2 regions of the Fictibacillus sp. EA-CB0309 genome follow, and region 1 is predicted to be linked to the other one. Evidence: a T-box and tRNA genes for the amino acid it is inferred to sense, from the RefSeq annotation. Region 1 holds a T-box; the other holds one or more tRNA genes.
The links. A T-box is a leader RNA that pairs with one kind of tRNA and senses whether it is charged. The one in region 1 lies ahead of pheS (phenylalanine--tRNA ligase subunit alpha), so its partner is inferred to be a tRNA-Phe.
Positions count from the first base shown of each region.

Region 1 (9,768 bases):
AGTAAGACCATTCGCTACACGCAAATATTGAGAATGATCTGTAATCGCCATGAACTCATAGCCTCTGCTTCTAGCTTCTTCAGCCATTTCCTCAATAGAGAAGGCTCCATCACTCCAGGTTGAGTGAAGATGCAGATCGCCCTTAATATCCGACAATTGAATAAGATCATGACTTTCTTTAAAAAGCTCTATTTCATCTCCAGTTTCTCTAGCTTCAGGTGGTATCCAATTCAAATCGAAATGGGAATAAAATTCTTCTTCGCTCTCAAACGTTTGAACTTCACCTGTCTCTGTATTTTCAACACCATACTCACTGATTTTTTCCCTCTAGCCTTCGCGAGCTGTCTCATTTTCACATTATGTTCCATCGAACCTGTAAAATGATGCAGAGTCGTAGCAAATTGCTGCGGTTCAACGATTCGAAAATCAACGGATACTGCCATCTTTTCATCTAATACAACAGAAACTTTTGTATCACCGCTTGCAATAACATCTATGACGCCCTCTAAATTTAAAAGCTGTTCCTTCACTTTATCTGGATTTTTACTAGAGATAATAAAGTCCAGATCCTTTATCGTTTCACGGTAACGTCTAAGGCTACCCGCCCTAGAGAACCTTTCAATGTGCCTCATTTTTTCCAGCTGCAATTCTATCTTTTCGGCGATAGGCAGCATATAGGCAATCGGCAATCTTTCAGGGCGTTTACCTAGATCCTTTAAAGAAGATAGGATCTTTTCTTCTGTTTTTGCACCAAAGCCTGCCAGTTCTCTTACTTTACCATTTTCACATGCTTCTTTTAGAGATTCAATATTCGTTATACCTAACTCTGAATAAAGTTTAGCAATCTTTTTCCGCCTAGATTAGGAACTTGTAATAAAGTAATCAATTCAGACGGTACTCTTTCCTGAAGTTCAACTAAAAGGTCCGACTTCCCTTTTTCTATCATTTCGAAAATAACCGTAGCTGTCCCTTTACCGATTCCTTTCAGTTTCGATACATCACCAATCTCATCCATCGTTCGCTCATCACTTTCAAGAGCGTTCGCTGCTTTACGATAAGCGGAAACTTTAAAAGAATTCTCACCTAAGATTTCAAGGTACAAAGCAATCTGTTCAAGTACGCGTACTACCTCTTTTTATTAACCATAATGAGCTCACCTCTATTATTAATTGTATGGCTGGAAAAACAATGGCTTTTTTTGTTTGTTGTTTTTTTAAATGGTTCTATTCTAAAGAATTCTTGCATTCGAATTCTTTCCTCTTCATTTGCAAGTTGATTGTAGCGTAAGGTTGCCGACTCCTGCGGGACAGGCGGGCAGGTGAGACACTTATACGGAAACGTACGAATGTGGCTCACCGCCTCCCCCGCGGAAAGCGAGCAACCTGGAGCGGAAATCAACCACTTTCAAGAACAACAGAGTTTAAACGTAAACAGCAAAGACAAAAAAACTTCTCCGCTTTGGGAGAAGTTATGCCATATGTTTCATCCACATTTCCTTCACTGACTCAGAAAATACGGGGGTGTTTTTGACCATTCCCTGTGCGATCCATGAATTTTCGTAATGAGCTTGAAAGGCTTCAATCGGTACTAACGTTGCGATATACAACAAAATAAACACGATCAAGTATACTTCCACAAACCCTAATAAGCCGCCAAGCCATCTATTAAACGTATGCAGGATTGGCAGATTGGCAAGAAAATCTAGCATTGAACCAAGAATCTGCAAAATAATCTTAGTCGCAAAGAACAGAAAAGCAAAAGCTATGGCATTATAGTAAGCCTGTTCAAGCGATATACTGTTCAACAGGAATGATACGGAACTTTCATTTGACGAAGGGTACGGAATCCATAACTCCAGCTTTGGAGCTAAATCATCATAATACAAGTAAGCAACAATGTAAGCGGCTATAAACCCGATCAAGTGTACCAGCTGCATAATGAAACCGCGTTTTAATCCAATTAAAAAACCGCCTATTAATACGATAAATAAAATTAAATCCAGCATGCTATCTTTCCTCTTTTCCAATTCGCTGTTGCAATTTTTTCAGCTCTTCTTTAATCTTTAAATATTCACTCATTGTATTTACTGCTGTTAGTACAGCAAGTTGTTTCGTATCGAGAAACCGATTATGAGATTGAATTTCTCTCATTTTCAAATCTACTTTATCAGCTACTAAATGAATGTGGCTGGAAGTTTCGGTCCCTGCAATTACATAACGTTGTCCATATATCTCGACCGTAGTACGGTTTTTATTTTTGTCTTCCGCCACAAAATAACCTCCTTATTGTAAAAAGGATCATTCATTTAATGAATACTCTAATCTTTATCTTATCAAATATCGTACATAGTTGAAAATATTTCTGTTCTATTGTAGCGCTTTTTTGATATATTTGGAAATCTCTTCATTCATAGGAGGAAAATAGGCATGGCACATATTGTAAAAAAAATGACGAACTCGGAAATACTCGAAATGAAAAAAGAACTTTCACAAGTCCTTTCACCTAAAACGCCACCTGGTGCCGTTTTTCAGCTAAACTTTCAGATTGTACTGTAACGGCCTATCATTCAGGGAAAGTGCTGTTTCAAGGAAAAGGCGCTGAAGAAGCGTCTCAAAAATTTTCAGGTCAAGTCGCACCATCTAAGGATAAAAGCAAAGTCGTTAAACCACCACATCACTATGCTCCGCCACAAAATGCTGCAGAGTTATCAATGATCGGAAGCGATGAAGTTGGCACAGGTGATTATTTTGGCCCAATGACTGTTGCTGCAGCGTATGTATCACGGGATCAGCTAGATCTAGTAAGGGAACTTGGCGTTAAAGATTCGAAGCACTTAAACGATAAACAGATCATTCAAATCGCTAAAGAACTTATTCACACCGTCCCTTACTCTCTTCTTGTTTTAAATAATGAAAAATACAATGAGCTGCAGCAAAAAGGAATGAGTCAAGGGAAAATCAAGGCAATTCTTCATAACCGCGCTCTTCAAAATGTAAAAGCTAAAATTGAAGGGAAAGAGATAGAAGGTATATTAGTGGATCAGTTTTGCGAACCTGGTGTTTATTTTAACTACTTAACGAAAGAGAAAAACCTTTTAAAAGAAGGGCTCTATTTTGCGACAAAAGGTGAGTCTATTCACCTTGCTGTGGCAGCTGCCTCTATTTTGGCAAGATATAGCTTCTTAAAAGAGATGGATAAACTAGGCGCACGTTTCAATACGGTAATCCCAAAGGGAGCAGGGCCTCATGTCGATGTTAAAGCGGCAGAGCTCGTTGAGAAGTTTGGACAGTCTGTTTTTGATACTGCAACCAAGAAGCATTTTGCAAACACCCAAAAAGCACTAAATCTGTTGAGTAAAAAGAGGAAGTAACGCTCCTGTAGGAATACATTTTCCTTTATAAAAAAACCGGCTCATCATCTGATAAGCCGGTTTTTTGCTGCTTATTTTCTTAATTGAGCGCCAAAGCGTTCTTCTAAACTCTTTAATACGCGGTCATGCGCTGTTACTACCTCTTCATCTGTAAGTGTACGTTCTGGATCGAAGTATTTTAATGAGAAAGCAAGTGACTTCTTACCTTCTTCCATCTTTTCTCCTTCATACAGATCAAAAAGGTTTACTTCTTTTAATAACTCTCCACCCGCCGCTTGTATCACAGTTGTCAGATCACCTGCTGGAAGTTCTTGATCAACTACTAAAGCAATATCCCGGGTAATAGAAGGATAACGAGGCAGAGTCTGATATACCATCTCATTTGTTTCCTTCTCTAAAAGATTTGTTGCACTCAACTCGAACACATACGTATCTTTAAGATCTAACTCTTTTTGTAGAGCAGGGTGAAGCTGACCAACAAACCCTACGGAAATACCATCGAGTTTCACAATAGCTGTTCTTCCTGGATGCATGTTCTCAATTTCTCCTGCTTCGTACGTGATGCGCTCTGAAAGATTCAGTTCACCCATTAGCCCTTCTAGAATTCCTTTTAGAACGTAAAAGTCGACTGTCTTTCTTTCACCTTGCCACAAATGTTCGTTAAATACACCGGTTACTGCTCCAGAAACAAATACGTACTCCTCTGGAAGTTCTGTCAACTCTTCCTGACGATTGATGAATACAGAGCCCATCTCATAAATAGCGAGATCTTCCATTGAACGGTTTCTGTTATATTGAAGCACTTCAAGAAGTTGTGGCAGCAAGCTCATTCTTAGCGTACTGCGCTCTTCACTCATCGGATGAGCAACGGAAATCGGATAAACTGTCTCACCACTAAAAGAAAAATGAGTGGACTTAGCTGGAGTTGTCAACGCATACGTTACAGCTTGATAAAGTCCCGCACCTTCAAGATACGTTCGGATGTCACGACGTTGTGCTTGGTTCTTCGTTAACCCGCCAGGACGTGCTTCTGATAAAAGATACGTCGTTGGAATGCGGTCATATCCGTAAATACGTCCTACTTCTTCGATCAGATCAGCTTCAATCGTAATATCTGGTCTTCTTGAAGGAACAACCACTTCGAACTGCCCATCCGTTTCTTTATATGAAAACCCTAGTCTGTCAAAGATTGCTGCTGTTTGTTCAGGCGAAATCTCTGTTCCAAGTAGAGCATTCATTCTAGAAACGTCCATCTTCACACTGTATGTGTTTACTTCGCGCTTTCCAGCTTCAACAATTCCTTCAGCTACTTTCCCTCCAGCAAGTTCAGCCATCAATCCAGCTGCTCTCATAGCTGCTGCGTATACACGGTTACGATCAATGCCTTTTTCATATCTGGAACTTGCTTCACTGCGTAAACCTAGATCTTTAGAAGCTGCTCTTACACGTGCAGAGGCAAAGTAAGCTGCTTCTAAAAGAACGTTTGTTGTATCATTTTGCACTTCACTTGTTGCTCCGCCCATCACACCAGCAACAGCAATCGGGTCTTTACCGTTTGTAATCACTAAGTGTGTGTCTTTAAGTGTACGTTCTTGATCATCGAGAGTAAGAATTTTCTCACCTTCTGCTGCACGACGAACAACAATCTCTTTAGATCCTAATCGGTTATAGTCGAAAGCATGAAGCGGCTGACCGTATTCCAGCAATACATAATTTGTAATATCAACAATGTTATTGATCGGACGAATTCCTGAAGCCATTAATCGATTCTGCATCCAAAGGGGTGAAGGACCAATCTTAACATCACGGATCATCATCGCTCCGTAATACGGATTATCTTCTAATGAATCAATATGAACGGAAATAAAGTCTTCCGCTTTTTCTTCTGTAGTTGCAATCGCTAAATTTGGAAGCTTTACTTCTTGCTCAAGGATTGCTGCAACTTCATAAGCAACACCAATCACATTTAAGCAATCAGCACGGTTTGGCGTCAGGCCAAGCTCAAGCACGTGGTCATGCAGATTTAAGTATTCTAATGCATCACTTCCTGGCTCTGCATCAGAAGGCATCACAAAGATTCCTGTTGAATATTCCTTTGGTACAAGTTTTGTGTCTACGCCTAACTCTTGAAGAGAACAAATCATACCGTGTGATTCTTCTCCGCGAAGTTTTGCTTTTTTGATTTTAAAGTTACCTGGAAGAACTGCACCTGGCACGGCTACAGCAACCTTTTGACCTTGCGCCACGTTAGGTGCACCGCAAACGATTTGAGAAACTTCCCCTTGGCCTACATCTACTTTACATACTCTAAGTTTGTCAGCATTAGGATGCTGGATACATTCTTGAACATATCCTACAACAACTCCGCTGATTCCTTTATTTAACGACTCGACCATTTCAACTTCGATACCGCTTTTTGTGATTCTATCTGCTAATTCAGACGGTGTAATTTCTATGTTTACATATTCTTTTAGCCAGTTATAAGAGATTAGCATGTAATTCCCCTCCTCAAGTTATGCATTTTTGAATTGTTTTAAAAACCGGATATCGTTCGCATAGAAATGACGAATATCATCAATTCCATATTTAAGCATCGCGATACGCTCAGGTCCCATACCAAATGCAAAACCTGTGTATTTCTTTGAATCAAACCCAGCCATCTCAAGAACGTTCGGATGAACCATACCCGCTCCTAAGATTTCAATCCAACCTGTTTGCTTACAGATCGAACAGCCTTTTCCGCTACACTTAAAGCAAGAGATATCCATTTCGACAGATGGTTCTGTAAAAGGAAAAAGCTTGGACGCAGACGAATTTTACGATCTTCGCCAAACATTTTCTTAGCAAACGTTTCAAGGACACCTTTTAAGTCACTTAATCGAACGTTTTGATCAACCACAAGTCCTTCGATCTGCATGAACTGATGGGAATGTGTTGCATCGTCGTTATCTCTGCGGTAAACCTTCCCTGGAGAGATGATTTTCACAGGTCCTTGACCTTCGTGCTTTTCCATCGTACGAGCCTGAACTGGAGACGTTTGAGTACGAAGCAAGATGTCTTCAGTAATAAAGAACGAATCCTGCATGTCGCGTGCCGGATGACCCTTTGGCAAGTTCAATGCTTCAAAGTTGTAATAGTCTGTTTCCACTTCTGGCCCTTCCGCAATAGTAAAGCCCATGCTTAGAAACAAATCTTCAATCTCTGTCACAACCGCTGTTAACGGATGCGAATTTCCTTGTTTAACAGGTCTTCCTGGTAATGAAACATCGATCGTTTCTTTCGCCAGTTTTTCTGAGATTGCCGCATTTTCCAACTCAGTCTGTTTTTTATCAAGCTCCTGCTGAATGCTGTCACGCACTTCGTTGGCATATGCTCCGATAACAGGTCGTTCTTCTGCAGATAATTTACCCATTCCTTTTAATACTTCAGTAATGGGTCCTTTCTTTCCTAAATAAGCAACTTTCACTGCTTGCAGATCTTTTAAATCTTGGCTTTCTTTGATTTGGCCAATCGCTTCTACTTTTAGAGCTTCTAAACGGTCTTTCACCGTGCAACCCCTCCTTAAAAAATATAAAAACTCCTCATCCAATAAGGGACGAGGAGTTCGCGGTACCACCCAATTTAACAATGAAAAATACACTGTTCACTTCATTTAAAATAACGGCTCTTCACCGGTCAGCCCTACTTAATCGTTCAGGTGACAACTCAGGAGTGAATTCAATAATACCTACCAAAGAAATGCTCGCAGTCCAGGACATTTCCTCCCTTTTTGGCGGAATCATTATCTACTTTTCTCCATCTTTGCTTTTCACACTATTCCTTTCATCTTTTTCATTATATATGAAAAAAATCAGCAATTGCAACGTCTCATAACAAATTACGTTCGATTTCGCTGCAATTCATACAACAGAATGCCTGTTGCGACCGATACATTTAAAGATTCAGCTTCACCGAAAATGGGTATCTTCACATTCATCGTCGATTCTTTTTGCAAAACTTCCTGCACACCAGCTCCTTCGTTTCCAACGATTAAGGCGAAACCTTCAACTTCTGGTGCTTTCCGCATATCAACAGCTTTTTGCAAAGAAGTTGAAAGAACAGTGATATTCCGCTCCTTACATTGCTCGATAATCTCTAAAAGATCTGCTTTTACAATCGGCAGATGAAAAAGAGAACCTTGAGTAGACCTAACTGTTTTGCCATTATAAAGGTCTGCGGTACCCTCACCTAAGAAGACTCCATCAAGTCCAGCACTATCCGCTGTACGAATGATTGTTCCGAGATTACCTGGGTCTTGTACACCGTCTATCAATAAGTAACGGCCATTTTCTATTATAAGTTCGGCTGACTGATCCATCATTTCACATACAGCCACAATCCCTTGTGGTTTTTCTGTTTCAGAAAGCTGTTTCATCAATTTAGCCGGAACCGACCATAGCGTAAACTTTTCTTTTAGCCAGGCTTCATTTATTTCAAAATTTTCTTCAATAATGACATGCTGCAGCTTTGCACCAGATTTTATTGCCTCTTCAATAAGATGTGGGCCTTCAATCAAATATGTGCCTGATCTTTCTCGCTCTTTTTTTGTATGCAGCTTCTTCCATTGCTTTAAAGAAGCGTTGGATTCTGATTCGATGTGCTTCATTATAAGGTGTACTCCTTTAAATCATAAATATTTAATATTTTTCCTCATAAAACTTACTCATAACGTACACAATAAAAAAGAAAAAATTAATAGAGGTGCTTATCCCATGAATCTTGATTTAAGAAAAGCTGTATTGCATAACGTTACTGGAAACAATAAAGAGCAATTACAAGATACGATTGTTGATGCAATCGAAAGTGGAGAAGAAAAATGCTTCCTGGTCTTGGCGTACTTTTTGAAGTGATCTGGAAAAATTCAGATCAGCAAAAGAAGGAAGAAATTTTAACAACTCTATCTGATGGCTTAAAGTAAAACCCGGGATTTCCGGGTTTTTTTATTTTTCACATAGATATAATTTTATTTTTTAGCATTTTAATATGTCTAATTTTATAATATACACTTATTCCTTAAACTTATACAATACCGAATTTTATCGAAAAATTTTATTTCTATTACGGTTTTATATAAAAGTTACATAAATGGAATTAATTACTTATAATTAATATAAGTTTATTTTTTCAATTTTCAACCAAAAAAAAAAATTTAATGGGGTGAATGTTCATGGTTCCTATTACTATTATGATTAGTTCCACAATTAAAGATTTACTTGGTGAAAGAGACGCAGTTAAAAAAGCCTTTTCCTCTACAGATTTTGTAGAATTAATCGGTGCAGGTAATTTAAATGACCAGTCGTTTTCTGGTAGTTCTATGCATGAAACATTAAAAATGGCTAGAGAATGTGATTTATACATATTAATCTTGGGTTCAAAATATGGAATGGAAGTGAATGGACTTTCAAAGTCAGCTACTGAGATTGAGTTTGATCAGGCTCTCCATGCAGATCCCACGAAAGTTTTACTTTTTATGAAAGAAAGCAATAAAAAAATTGATCCTAAACAGCAAGAATTTATTAGTAGAGTTTGTGATTATTACTCAGGATATTGGAGGAGCTCTTTCACTTATACGCATGAATTAGGAGAAATTGTTCAAAAGTCATTTATTAACTGGCTAAAAAACAGAGCAAGTTTGAATAGTAGTACTGATTATGTAGATCATTTTATTAGACTTGCTAAAGAAAATAAACCTGAATCAAGTGCCCGCGTATATTATAACGTAACAGAGGACAAGGTAGAAATTACTTACGATTACTTCGAAAAAAACATATTGTGATTTTTCATAAACAGGATTTATTTAGTGATTTTTGGGGCTGTTTATCAAAATTACAAGGTCAATTTGCTACTTGGACACTATCCTCTACGGAAGTTAATAAGTAATGGCAAATGTTAATGTATTAAAATCAAATTTTTTATTAGCTTTAACTACTCAAATACGAGATCAATCAGCACAGAATCAGCTACTAAGAACTACTCTGAATAAACTAGGAGAGAAAATAGGAGAAGAAATAGTTGGTGAAATGTTTACAACATCCACTAAAATTCAGACCCCTATGGATTTACCATTTGAAGGTATGCGATTTTCAATTCCAACTACTGTAGTCTTAAGTACTAGAGATGATTATAATTATTTCGGTAAAGGAATTGCTTCACATTTTGATGGTGGATTACGTGGGTATATGGATTTTGCAGGGTTACGAGGTCCTTCAACTTTACAAAGCGAGATTGCTGCCGTTGAGCTACCTAAAATCCCTAAAGGAAGATACATCGAAAATGTAATAATTGCAAAGTCAGTTCTTGCTACTGGATGTACAGCAATATCTTTAGCACAAAAAGCAATTGAAACCTATAAACCAAGG
Region 1 covers NZ_CP169271.1:1,428,954-1,438,721, reverse strand. The annotation lists partial or broken gene polX (DNA polymerase/3'-5' exonuclease PolX) at 1-1,108, opposite strand, end outside; gene ACEWFH_RS07990 (CvpA family protein) at 1,469-2,005, opposite strand; gene zapA (cell division protein ZapA) at 2,007-2,270, opposite strand; partial or broken gene rnhC (ribonuclease HIII) at 2,427-3,370, shown strand; gene pheT (phenylalanine--tRNA ligase subunit beta) at 3,442-5,865, opposite strand; partial or broken gene pheS (phenylalanine--tRNA ligase subunit alpha) at 5,884-6,917, opposite strand; T-box leader at 6,959-7,181, opposite strand; gene ACEWFH_RS07965 (TrmH family RNA methyltransferase) at 7,248-8,015, opposite strand; partial or broken gene sspI (small acid-soluble spore protein SspI) at 8,122-8,327, shown strand; gene ACEWFH_RS07955 (DUF4062 domain-containing protein) at 8,577-9,185, shown strand; gene ACEWFH_RS07950 (uracil phosphoribosyltransferase) at 9,289-9,768, shown strand, end outside.

Region 2 (9,768 bases), 240 kb from region 1:
TTTTACAGGTCTTGTTTTAGAACGGTGGGTGATTTCACTCATTTGGTGAATCGCTCCTTTTTCAAATTGACAGTATTAGTCTGTCCTATCATCAGTTCATTTTAGCAGGGATTATTTTGTTTTGACAAGTAATGTTATCTATCCACCTTATTGTAAAGTGGAAATTTATATGATTTTCCTAATTGAATATTTTCTGGGTTCACTCCAGGATTTAGGGATTTGAAATCTTTTATCATGGTAACAATTGAGTAATTCCCATTCGAATTAAGCCCTTCAACAACTGAGATTAATGTTTCTCCAGGTTTAACCTCATATGTTTCATACGTTTTATTTTGCTTTTTTTCTGTTTGGATCTCCGTATTTGCATTTGCAGGTGTAGATTGAGGGAGTGTACCAATTTTTAAATCATAAGCTACTACATATAAAATAAGCATAATTGCACAGACTCTCAAGAAACGTTTCATGAATTCCCTCTCCTTTTAGCATAAATTCACATATAAGACTATATGCTTGTCCATCTTTATTATGACAAGTTTAAAGTGACTTCTTAATTGACGTTGGTGTAAAATGGTAAGGCAGGAAGGACAGAAAAAAATATTTTTCTGCGTATCTTTGTAGATGTACCGATTGGAGAGGTGAAAGTTATGAAAAAGCAAAAGTGCTCGCCCTGCTATCCATAATGGCTGCAGCATTATTTATTGCCCCTTTAAAAATGTTTGCAGACGCAGCACCCGGGGATGTCATCGTTACACTTGGACAGAACTTAACGGAAGAACAAAAGAATAGTTTATTAAAAGAAATGGATGTATCTGCTGATGTAGAGACTGTGGAAGTAACAAATGAAGAAGAACATCAATATCTAGGTGAGTATATATCGAAAGCCCAAATTGGATCAAAAGCGATCTCGTCATCAAAGATTACAATTGGCGAAAAAGATCAAGGGTTATCTGTTGAAGCAAACAATATTAACTGGGTAACAGAAGAAATGTATATGAATGCTTTAACGACTGCTGGTGTTACCGATGCAGAGATCTATGTTACAGCACCTTTTGAAGTGTCTGGTACAGCTGCATTAACGGGAATTCTTAAAGCATATGAAACAACAGCTCAGATCGAGATTCCAGAAGCACAAAAACAAGTAGCTAATGAAGAAATGGTGAAAACAGCTGAACTAGGAGAAAGAATCGGTACAAAAGAAGCAACAGAGTTAATGACTCGTGTTAAAGAGGAAATAGCAAAGAATCCGGTAAAGTCAGAAGAAGATTTGCGGGCATTAATCGAAAAAGTTGCAAAGGATATGGGCATTGAATTAACGCAGGAAGAACTGAATGGGCTTATCGCCTTGTTTAACAAGATGAAAGACCTTAATATCGATTGGGATCAGGTTCAAAGTGATCTTAAGAACATCAGTGAAAATCTTGGAGACTTCTTAAACAAGGAAGAGACACAATCATTCATCCAAAAAATAATCGATTTTCTTATCGCACTGATCGAAGCGATTAAATCACTCTTTAAATAGGCAGTAAAAAAGCGGCACATCAGCCGCTTTTTTATTTTTTTACAGGAATCTTAGTAATAGCCAGGGTGCAAATAATAAACGATAATAGCCAAAACCAGATAAAAGAGTAAGAAATTTGTACATTTAATGTAAAAAGAATAGTGAATAAAAAAGAAGGCAGGGTAATGGAATAACAGGACATAACCCATAGATGTCTATACGTAAGTCTTCTGCCAAATATTTTTGTTGCAAGAATCGCAACACCAGCTAATATGGAGGCCCCTGAAAATAATACGCCTGAGAGCAGGACAAACATAACAGCATAAATAACGGCTACTATTATAGGGAATATTCCATCTAATGAAGAAGCGAAATTTTGCATTTGAGCTGGATTTAAACCAAAGCTTTCAAAATTGGACAAGGATTGATTACCTGATAGAAGGCTTAATAAGAAAATGATTAAAACAGGGAAGATACATAATAAGGTCAGGGATAAAACATAAAGAATCGTACTTCCTACACCTAATAATCTAAATTGAGCAATCGACTTTATAGAATATAAACTTTTAACAAAACGGATATGTAATTTCATTAAAGAATCTCCTTCGTTTACTGACCATAAATAGTTTACATGAACCTAGAACTTTCGACAATAAGATTCATTTGTAAAGGAAATGTTACAAATTCCGATTTTTTATTTACACAAACTATACAAATAGAGATAATGGCAAAGGTTGATAAATGATAGTTAATAAGGAGCTGTAAACATTGAATTATCAAGAAATGTTATTTCAATTTATCGGGGGACTGGGGATCTTCTTATTCGGTATTAAGTACATGGGAGATGGCCTTCAAAATTCTGCAGGAGACCGATTACGAGAAATACTTGATAAATTAACGACAAATCCTTTTATGGGAGTTTTAGCTGGGATATTTGTAACAGTATTGATTCAAAGTAGTTCAGGCACGACCGTTCTAACGGTAGGACTTGTTAACGCGGGATTCTTAACTCTAAGGCAAGCAATCGGAGTTATCATGGGAGCAAACATTGGAACAACGATTACGTCATTCATCATAGGTATTGATGTTGGTGAATATGCTTTGCCTATTATAGCAGTTGGATCCATCTTAATCTTTTTCTTTAAAAATCCGAAGTATAACTATTTTGGACAGATTACGTTTGGTTTTGGTGCATTATTCTTAGGTCTTGAACTTATGGGTGATGGTATGAAACCATTACGCAGCCTTGAAGCATTTCAAGAGCTGACGGTTTCTATGAGTGACAACCCAATACTTGGAGTTGTGATTGGAACATTATTTACTGTAATCGTTCAGTCTTCAAGTGCAACGATTGGTATTTTGCAAGAACTTTATTCTCAGAATATGATTGATCTTAAAGCGGCACTGCCTGTATTGTTCGGGGATAATATTGGTACTACAATTACCGCTATTCTAGCAGCAATCGGTACAACAGTTGCAGCAAGACGTGCTGCACTTACACATGTAATCTTTAACTTGATTGGAACAGTCATCTTCTTGATCATTCTTGTTCCTTTCAGACATTATATTGAATTCTTAACTCAAAAGCTTGACTTAGAACCAGCTATGCAAATTGCGTTTGCTCATGGTACGTTTAATGTGACGAACGTTCTGATACAATTCTGGTTCATTGGGTTATTAGCCTTTATTGTTACCAAGCTAATTAAAGGTGAAGATGTATTGATTGAGTACAAGGCGAAACATCTTGACGAAATCGTATTAGAGACATCACCTTCACTAGCAATCAGACAAGCTAAGCAAGAAATTATTCGTATGGCCAATTATTCTCAAGCGGGATTAAAAGAAGCCATCACCTATTTAAATGAAAAAGATAAAAAGAATTCTGATCTTGCTCTTCAATATGAAGAAGCAATCAATAACTTAGATCGTCAGATAACATCTTATCTTGTTAAACTGTCTGCACATCCGTTAACACCTCAAGAATCCAATGAACACTCAATGCTTTTAGACACATCTCGTGACATTGAACGTATTGGGGATCATATGGAGAATATTATTGAACTTGTTGATTATCAACTGCGTAATAATGTTCGTTTGACAGACACGGCTAAGCAAGACTTAGATGAAATGTTCACCTTAACGGTTTCAACAGTCGATAAGGCCGTTAAAGCATTGGAAGAAGGAAACATTGAACTGGCTAAAGAAGTACTCGGATTAGAAGATAAAATCGATAAAATGGAGCGTACACTTCGTAAACAGCACATTATGCGTATGAACGAAGGACTATGCGACGGAAATGCAGGTATTGTTTTTGTTGATATTATCAGTAACCTAGAAAGAATAGGGGACCACGCTGTTAATATTGCAGAAGCTGTATTAGAGAAGTAAAATGAAGCCAGGGAAATTCCCTGGTTATTTATTTGGTCTTTTACGAGAAAGGAGAAAGAAGTGGACTATTTATATTGGTTTTTGATTGGTTTAGCGTTCGTAATCAGTTTTATTGCGTTAATCTATCCGATCTTACCTGGAGTATTATTTTTAGCTGCCGGTTTTTTAATCTATGGATTTGCTTTTTCATTTGAGCCGTTCACTCCATTATTTCTTATCGTGCAAATGCTATTGTTTATTAGTTTGTTTGTTGTTGACTACATAGGGAATGCTTATGCGGTTAAGAAAAAAGGAGGATCTAAAGCGGCTTTATGGGGAAGTACGATCGGGTTGATAGCTGGACCATTTGTAATACCTGTTGCTGGGATACTGATTGGGCCGTTTCTAGGTGCTGTAATTGCAGAACTTCTATTCCAAAGAAAAGGATTGAAATCAGCCGTTTCTGTAGGTATTGGTACGGTGCTAGCTTTCGTAGGAACAACACTGATTAAAGTCTTTACACAAGCTTTAATGATCGGTTATTTTTATTATCAAGTATTATAAATCTTCATTGCTTATTGCTGTCGGGCGTGTTATATTATTTTTGTTCTAAAAAGTACATGTGTTCGCGCAAATTCATTTTAAAAATGTTATTGACATTAATTGCGGCAACGTGATATAGTAGTTCTTGTCCTTAACAAAGTTAAGACGTTATTCCACAGTAGCTCAGTGGTAGAGCTATCGGCTGTTAACCGATCGGTCGTAGGTTCGAGTCCTACCTGTGGAGCCATTTTGGCGGTGTAGCTCAGCTGGCTAGAGCGTACGGTTCATACCCGTGAGGTCGTGGGTTCGACTCCCTCCGCCGCTACCAAAATATTTTACTAATCACGATGGCGGTCGTGGCGAAGTGGTTAACGCATCGGATTGTGGTTCCGACATTCGGGGGTTCGATTCCCCTCGTCCGCCCCATAACATTTACATAAGCTTTATCTTTGGACCCTTAGCTCAGTTGGTCAGAGCGGTCGGCTCATAACCGATTGGTCGTAGGTTCGAGTCCTACAGGGTCCACCACATAATCGAGGAGGTATACCCAAGTCCGGCTGAAGGGATCGGTCTTGAAAACCGACAGGGGTTTAACGACCCGCGGGGGTTCGAATCCCTCTACCTCCTCCATTACATATTATGATGAAAAGATTTTTGGTTTTGAAAAATTTTTGGCTCGATAGCTACGAGCGTTACAGCACGAGTATGCTGCGAGTTGTCTCGACGGATACACCCTAGAAGGGAACGTTTAGAGGAAGAGACACAGTTATTAAATAAGACCATAAAATTTTGAAAAATTTTTGGCTCGATAGCTCAGTCGGTAGAGCAGAGGACTGAAAATCCTCGTGTCGGCGGTTCGATTCCGTCTCGAGCCACCATATTATACATATTAACCTTACGGCGTGCCGTAAGGTTTTTTTATGACTATAAAGGGTACAGTGTTTAAGAATTGAAAGTTCGTTATAAATTTGATAAGGTAAACATGTTGAATACTTTCTAAACAAGTAAGTTGATTAAATGGTTTCACTTTTCAAGCTACCCTTGAAAATGAACATATAAAACTCTACATATTATAAGGAGGAAATGAACATGGCTAAATTTGAACTGCCTGCATTACCTTATGAAACAAACGCACTTGAACCGCATATCGACAAAGAAACAATGGAGATCCACCACGGTCGCCATCACAAAACATATGTTGATAATTTAAATGCAGCACTTGAAGGACAAGCTGAATTTGAAAACAAGAGCTTGGAAGATCTTCTTTCCAACCTTGATGCTCTACCGCAAAGTATCCAAAATGCTGTTAGAAACAATGGTGGTGGGCACGCTAATCACAGTCTTTTCTGGGAAGTGATCGCACCAGGCGGAGCTAACGCACCATCTGGAGAGCTTGCTGACAAAATCAACAGCAAATTTGGAAGCCTTGATGCTTTTAAAGAAGAGTTTGCGAATGCTGGTAAAACAAGATTTGGGTCTGGCTGGGCTTGGTTAGTTGTAAACAACGGAGAGCTTGAAGTAACAAGCACGCCAAACCAAGATACACCGGTTATGGAAGGTAAAACGCCAATTCTTGGACTAGATGTTTGGGAGCATGCTTACTATTTAAATTATCAAAATAAACGTCCAGATTACATTGCTGCTTTTTGGAACGTTGTAAACTGGGATGAAGTTGAAAAGCGTTATAACGAAGCAAAATAATTAATGAAAGCTGCTGGCTTGCCAGTGGCTTTTTATTATGCCTTTATCATGAATTTCATAGTTATCTGCTAACCTTACTAAAAGTTCATCAAGAGATAGATTACCGTCACCGAATGGAACAAACGATTGAATAACAAATACATTTTTAGATTGAAAAGACCAAATAAAATCTTTGTTCAGCTTCGCACTGTCCTCCAATTTTTCAAAATCAACCATTACTTCGGAGTCATGGAGCAGTTCTATATCTACTTGATCAAAAATCCAATACTCAAACATATCATCATACTCCTTTATACAATAAAAACCAATTAATGAAAAAGTGAATAGCCCCTATCTTATTGAAAGACACTAACGACGATATGTAAGGGGGCGAAAACATGAGATTAAAAAATTCATGGATACCGACCAATACCCTAGAGATTTGTTCTTATTGTTATTTGTAGGTGGTTTATTTACCTTAAGTACAGCTCTTTCAAACACGTTTGTTAACATTTTTTATGGAAACAATCTGGGGAAATCACCGATATCGCTTTTTACAATCTTTCTATTGTTGTCATGCAGCCGATCGCGTTTTATTTAGCGGGATGGTTTGCCAAAAAGATTGATCGCGTTATCGTACTCAGAATTGGTGTATTAATCCTTGCTTTATTTTATATTGGTGTCCTTTTCATGGGGTCTGTGGCAAGTAACTATATCATTGTACTTGGGGCGATGTTAGGATTAGGCTTAGGATTTTATTGGCTTGCTTTTAACGTACTGACATTGGAAGTTACCGAACCGGAGACTCGAGATTTTTTTAACGGATATCTTGGCGTATTAAATTCCTTTTCGGGTATGATTGGTCCACTTAGCGCTGGGTATATCATTACTAGGATGGACAAACATTTAGGATACGAAACAATCTTCAGCATTTCAATGGTCTTGTTTTTAATTGCTGTAGCAATTAGTTTCTTTTTAAAAAGAAGAAAAGCTCACGGTTCTTTCGGGATCACGAAGGTCATGAAGGAACGAAAAAAAGACAAAGCTTGGCTGCAGCTGCTAAGGGCACACTTTTTTCAAGGGTTTCGTGAAGGGACATTTATTTTTTTAATTGTTATTTGGGTGTATACGACCTCTAAAAGTGAGTTTGCTCTCGGTACATACGGATTTGTTCAATCCTTAGTATCTTTTGTTGGCTATTATTGTGTGTCACATTATTTAAGTCCTAAGAACAGATTGAGAGCTATATTTGTTGGAGGATTGTTGCTCTTTATTTCACCGTTTATTCTGCTTTTACCCGTTTCATTCACTCTTCTCATTGTATATGGGGTATCTGTATCAATTGCTTATCCTCTGTTGTTGGTTCCATATGTTTCATTAACGTATGATATCATCGGGAAATGCCGGGGTATTCATGAAAAAAGAATTGAGTATATCGTTGTTCGTGAAATGTATCTGAATGCAGGAAGAATCATTTCAATCATAACGTTTATCATCGTTGTCAGTCTTTTAACAGAAGAAAAAGGTATCCCTTTATTGCTGCCCATCTTAGGTGCAGGCCACTTTTTAATATATTTTTGCTTAAGAAAAGTTTCTTTTTCTGAAAGTAGACCTGAAAAAACAATTGAGCTTGCAGAAACGCAGCAAGACGGGAACAATCCTAACAAACAATAATTATCTTTTGACATAATTGCCTTGGTAAGGATACTATTATTATGTAGATATAATTACCGGTTCGTTTTAGACACCTTTTTATAAAGGTGTCTGTGCTGTTTTAAAGGGAGATTTACAATATTATGAAAACAAAAGACAATAAAAAGAAAAATCATGTACCTATTCGAATCAATGCCCTCTTTTTATCGGTATTCTTTCTCTTTTCCGTTCTGGTTCTGCGACTTGGTTATGTGCAGATCGTAAAAGGTGAAGAATATAAGCGCGATGCCTACTTAACAGAAAATGTAACAACGAAATTGGATGCTCCACGAGGCAAAATGTTTGATGCGAATTACCGGGTAGTAGTGGATAACGAGCCAGTTTTCTCTATTACATATACGAGGACACAAGAAGCAGATGCAGAAGAAAGATATCAGTTAGCAATAAAATTAGCCGACCTTATTGAAAAAGATTTTAAAGAGCTAACCGAACGAGATAAAAAAGACTATTTTATTTTTCTGAATGAGAAGGAAGTAGAATCGAGAATTTCTAAAGAAGAGAAAAAGGATACTCCTCCAGAAGAACTTTATGACCTTATGCTTCAAAAAGTAACACAAGCAGATATTGAGTCTTTTACAGATAAAGAGCTCGAAGTTCTTGCGATTAAAAGTGAAATGGATCGAGGTTACACGCTTTCTCCGCAACGAATTAAAATTGGTGCTACGGAAAAAGAAATCGCTTTGATCAGTGAACATTTACCTGAACTTGAAGGTGTTGATATAAAACCTGATGCTGAACGGTCATATCCTTACAAGGATTCTTTCCGTGATATCTTTGGTCAGGTAAAACAAATACCAAAATCAAGAATGGATTATTACACTGCACGTGGTAATGACCGTAACGATATGGTCGGAACGAGTTTTCTTGAAGAACAATACGAATCCATTTTACGTGGAACGAAGTCGAAAATAAAATATGTTACAGATAAAAAGGGTAATCCAGTTGGAGATCCTGTAGAGGAAGATGGGGCAAGAGGCAGCGACCTTATTTTGACTGTAGACATGGATCTCCAGCAAAAAGTTGAAAAAGTCATTGAAGAAAAACTAAAAGACGCCATTCGAGGCAAGTATGCATACGATAACAAAAAGTTAAATAGCGCTTATGTTGTAATGATGAATCCGAATACCGGAGAAATATTATCCATGGCGGCTAAGAAATACGACAGAAAAACAGGGAAGTTTACAGACATACCTTTTGGCAACGTTTATGACTCATATGCCATGGGATCAACGGTTAAAGGGGCTACTGTTTTAACCGGTCTTAAAGAAGGAGTTATCGAGCCAAATACAATTATTTATGATGCACCATTGACTTTTGGTGACAGCCGTCCTTTAAAATCTCATGAAAATATGGGACCTGTCGACGCTGTTGAAGCTTTAGAAAGATCTTCAAACGTATATATGTGGCATATTGCCATGCGTTTAGCTGGCTATGATTATTCTAATAAGCGCTTTAACGAGAACAAAGTTCAAGAAGCATTCAATATATTAAGAAACTCATACAGTCAATTTGGTCTTGGAGTACCAACGGGAATAGACTTGCCTTCTGAGGCAACTGGTTATAACACAGGGATGAGCAGTGAATTATCGCAAGCGATGTTCTTCTCCATCGGTCAATTCGACACATATACACCGATGCAGATGGCACAATACGTTTCTACGATTGCAAACGGTGGTCTTAGAATGCAGCCGCATCTTTTAAAAGAGGTAAGAGAACCATCCGTTGACCCAAATAAGTTAGGAAAGCTTCTTTATCGATTTGAACCTAACATTTTAAATAGGATTGAAATGAAGCAAAGTGAAATTGCAGTAGTGCAAAAGGGTTTTATGAAGTGATGAACGGCAACAACGGTACAGCTTCATGGAAATTTAAAAACAAAGATTATAATCCAGCAGGTAAAACAGGAACAGCAGAAATTGATAAAGCAACAGGTGTTGTAAATAAGACGCTTATTGGATATGCCCCTT
Region 2 covers NZ_CP169271.1:1,670,977-1,680,744, forward strand. The annotation lists gene ispG (flavodoxin-dependent (E)-4-hydroxy-3-methylbut-2-enyl-diphosphate synthase) at 1-42, opposite strand, end outside; gene ACEWFH_RS09205 (LysM peptidoglycan-binding domain-containing protein) at 135-464, opposite strand; gene ACEWFH_RS09210 (DUF1002 domain-containing protein) at 680-1,519, shown strand; gene ACEWFH_RS09215 (DUF1189 family protein) at 1,551-2,090, opposite strand; gene ACEWFH_RS09220 (Na/Pi cotransporter family protein) at 2,282-3,886, shown strand; gene ACEWFH_RS09225 (DUF456 domain-containing protein) at 3,947-4,429, shown strand; tRNA gene ACEWFH_RS09230 (tRNA-Asn) at 4,581-4,655, shown strand; tRNA gene ACEWFH_RS09235 (tRNA-Met) at 4,660-4,736, shown strand; tRNA gene ACEWFH_RS09240 (tRNA-His) at 4,759-4,834, shown strand; tRNA gene ACEWFH_RS09245 (tRNA-Ile) at 4,860-4,936, shown strand; tRNA gene ACEWFH_RS09250 (tRNA-Ser) at 4,946-5,038, shown strand; tRNA gene ACEWFH_RS09255 (tRNA-Phe) at 5,211-5,286, shown strand; gene ACEWFH_RS09260 (superoxide dismutase) at 5,498-6,109, shown strand; gene ACEWFH_RS09265 (hypothetical protein) at 6,110-6,385, opposite strand; partial or broken gene ACEWFH_RS09270 (MFS transporter) at 6,504-7,762, shown strand; partial or broken gene ACEWFH_RS09275 (penicillin-binding transpeptidase domain-containing protein) at 7,885-9,768, shown strand, end outside.
Region 2: it encodes a tRNA-Phe, which carries the amino acid that the T-box ahead of pheS (phenylalanine--tRNA ligase subunit alpha) is inferred to sense. The anticodon was not compared.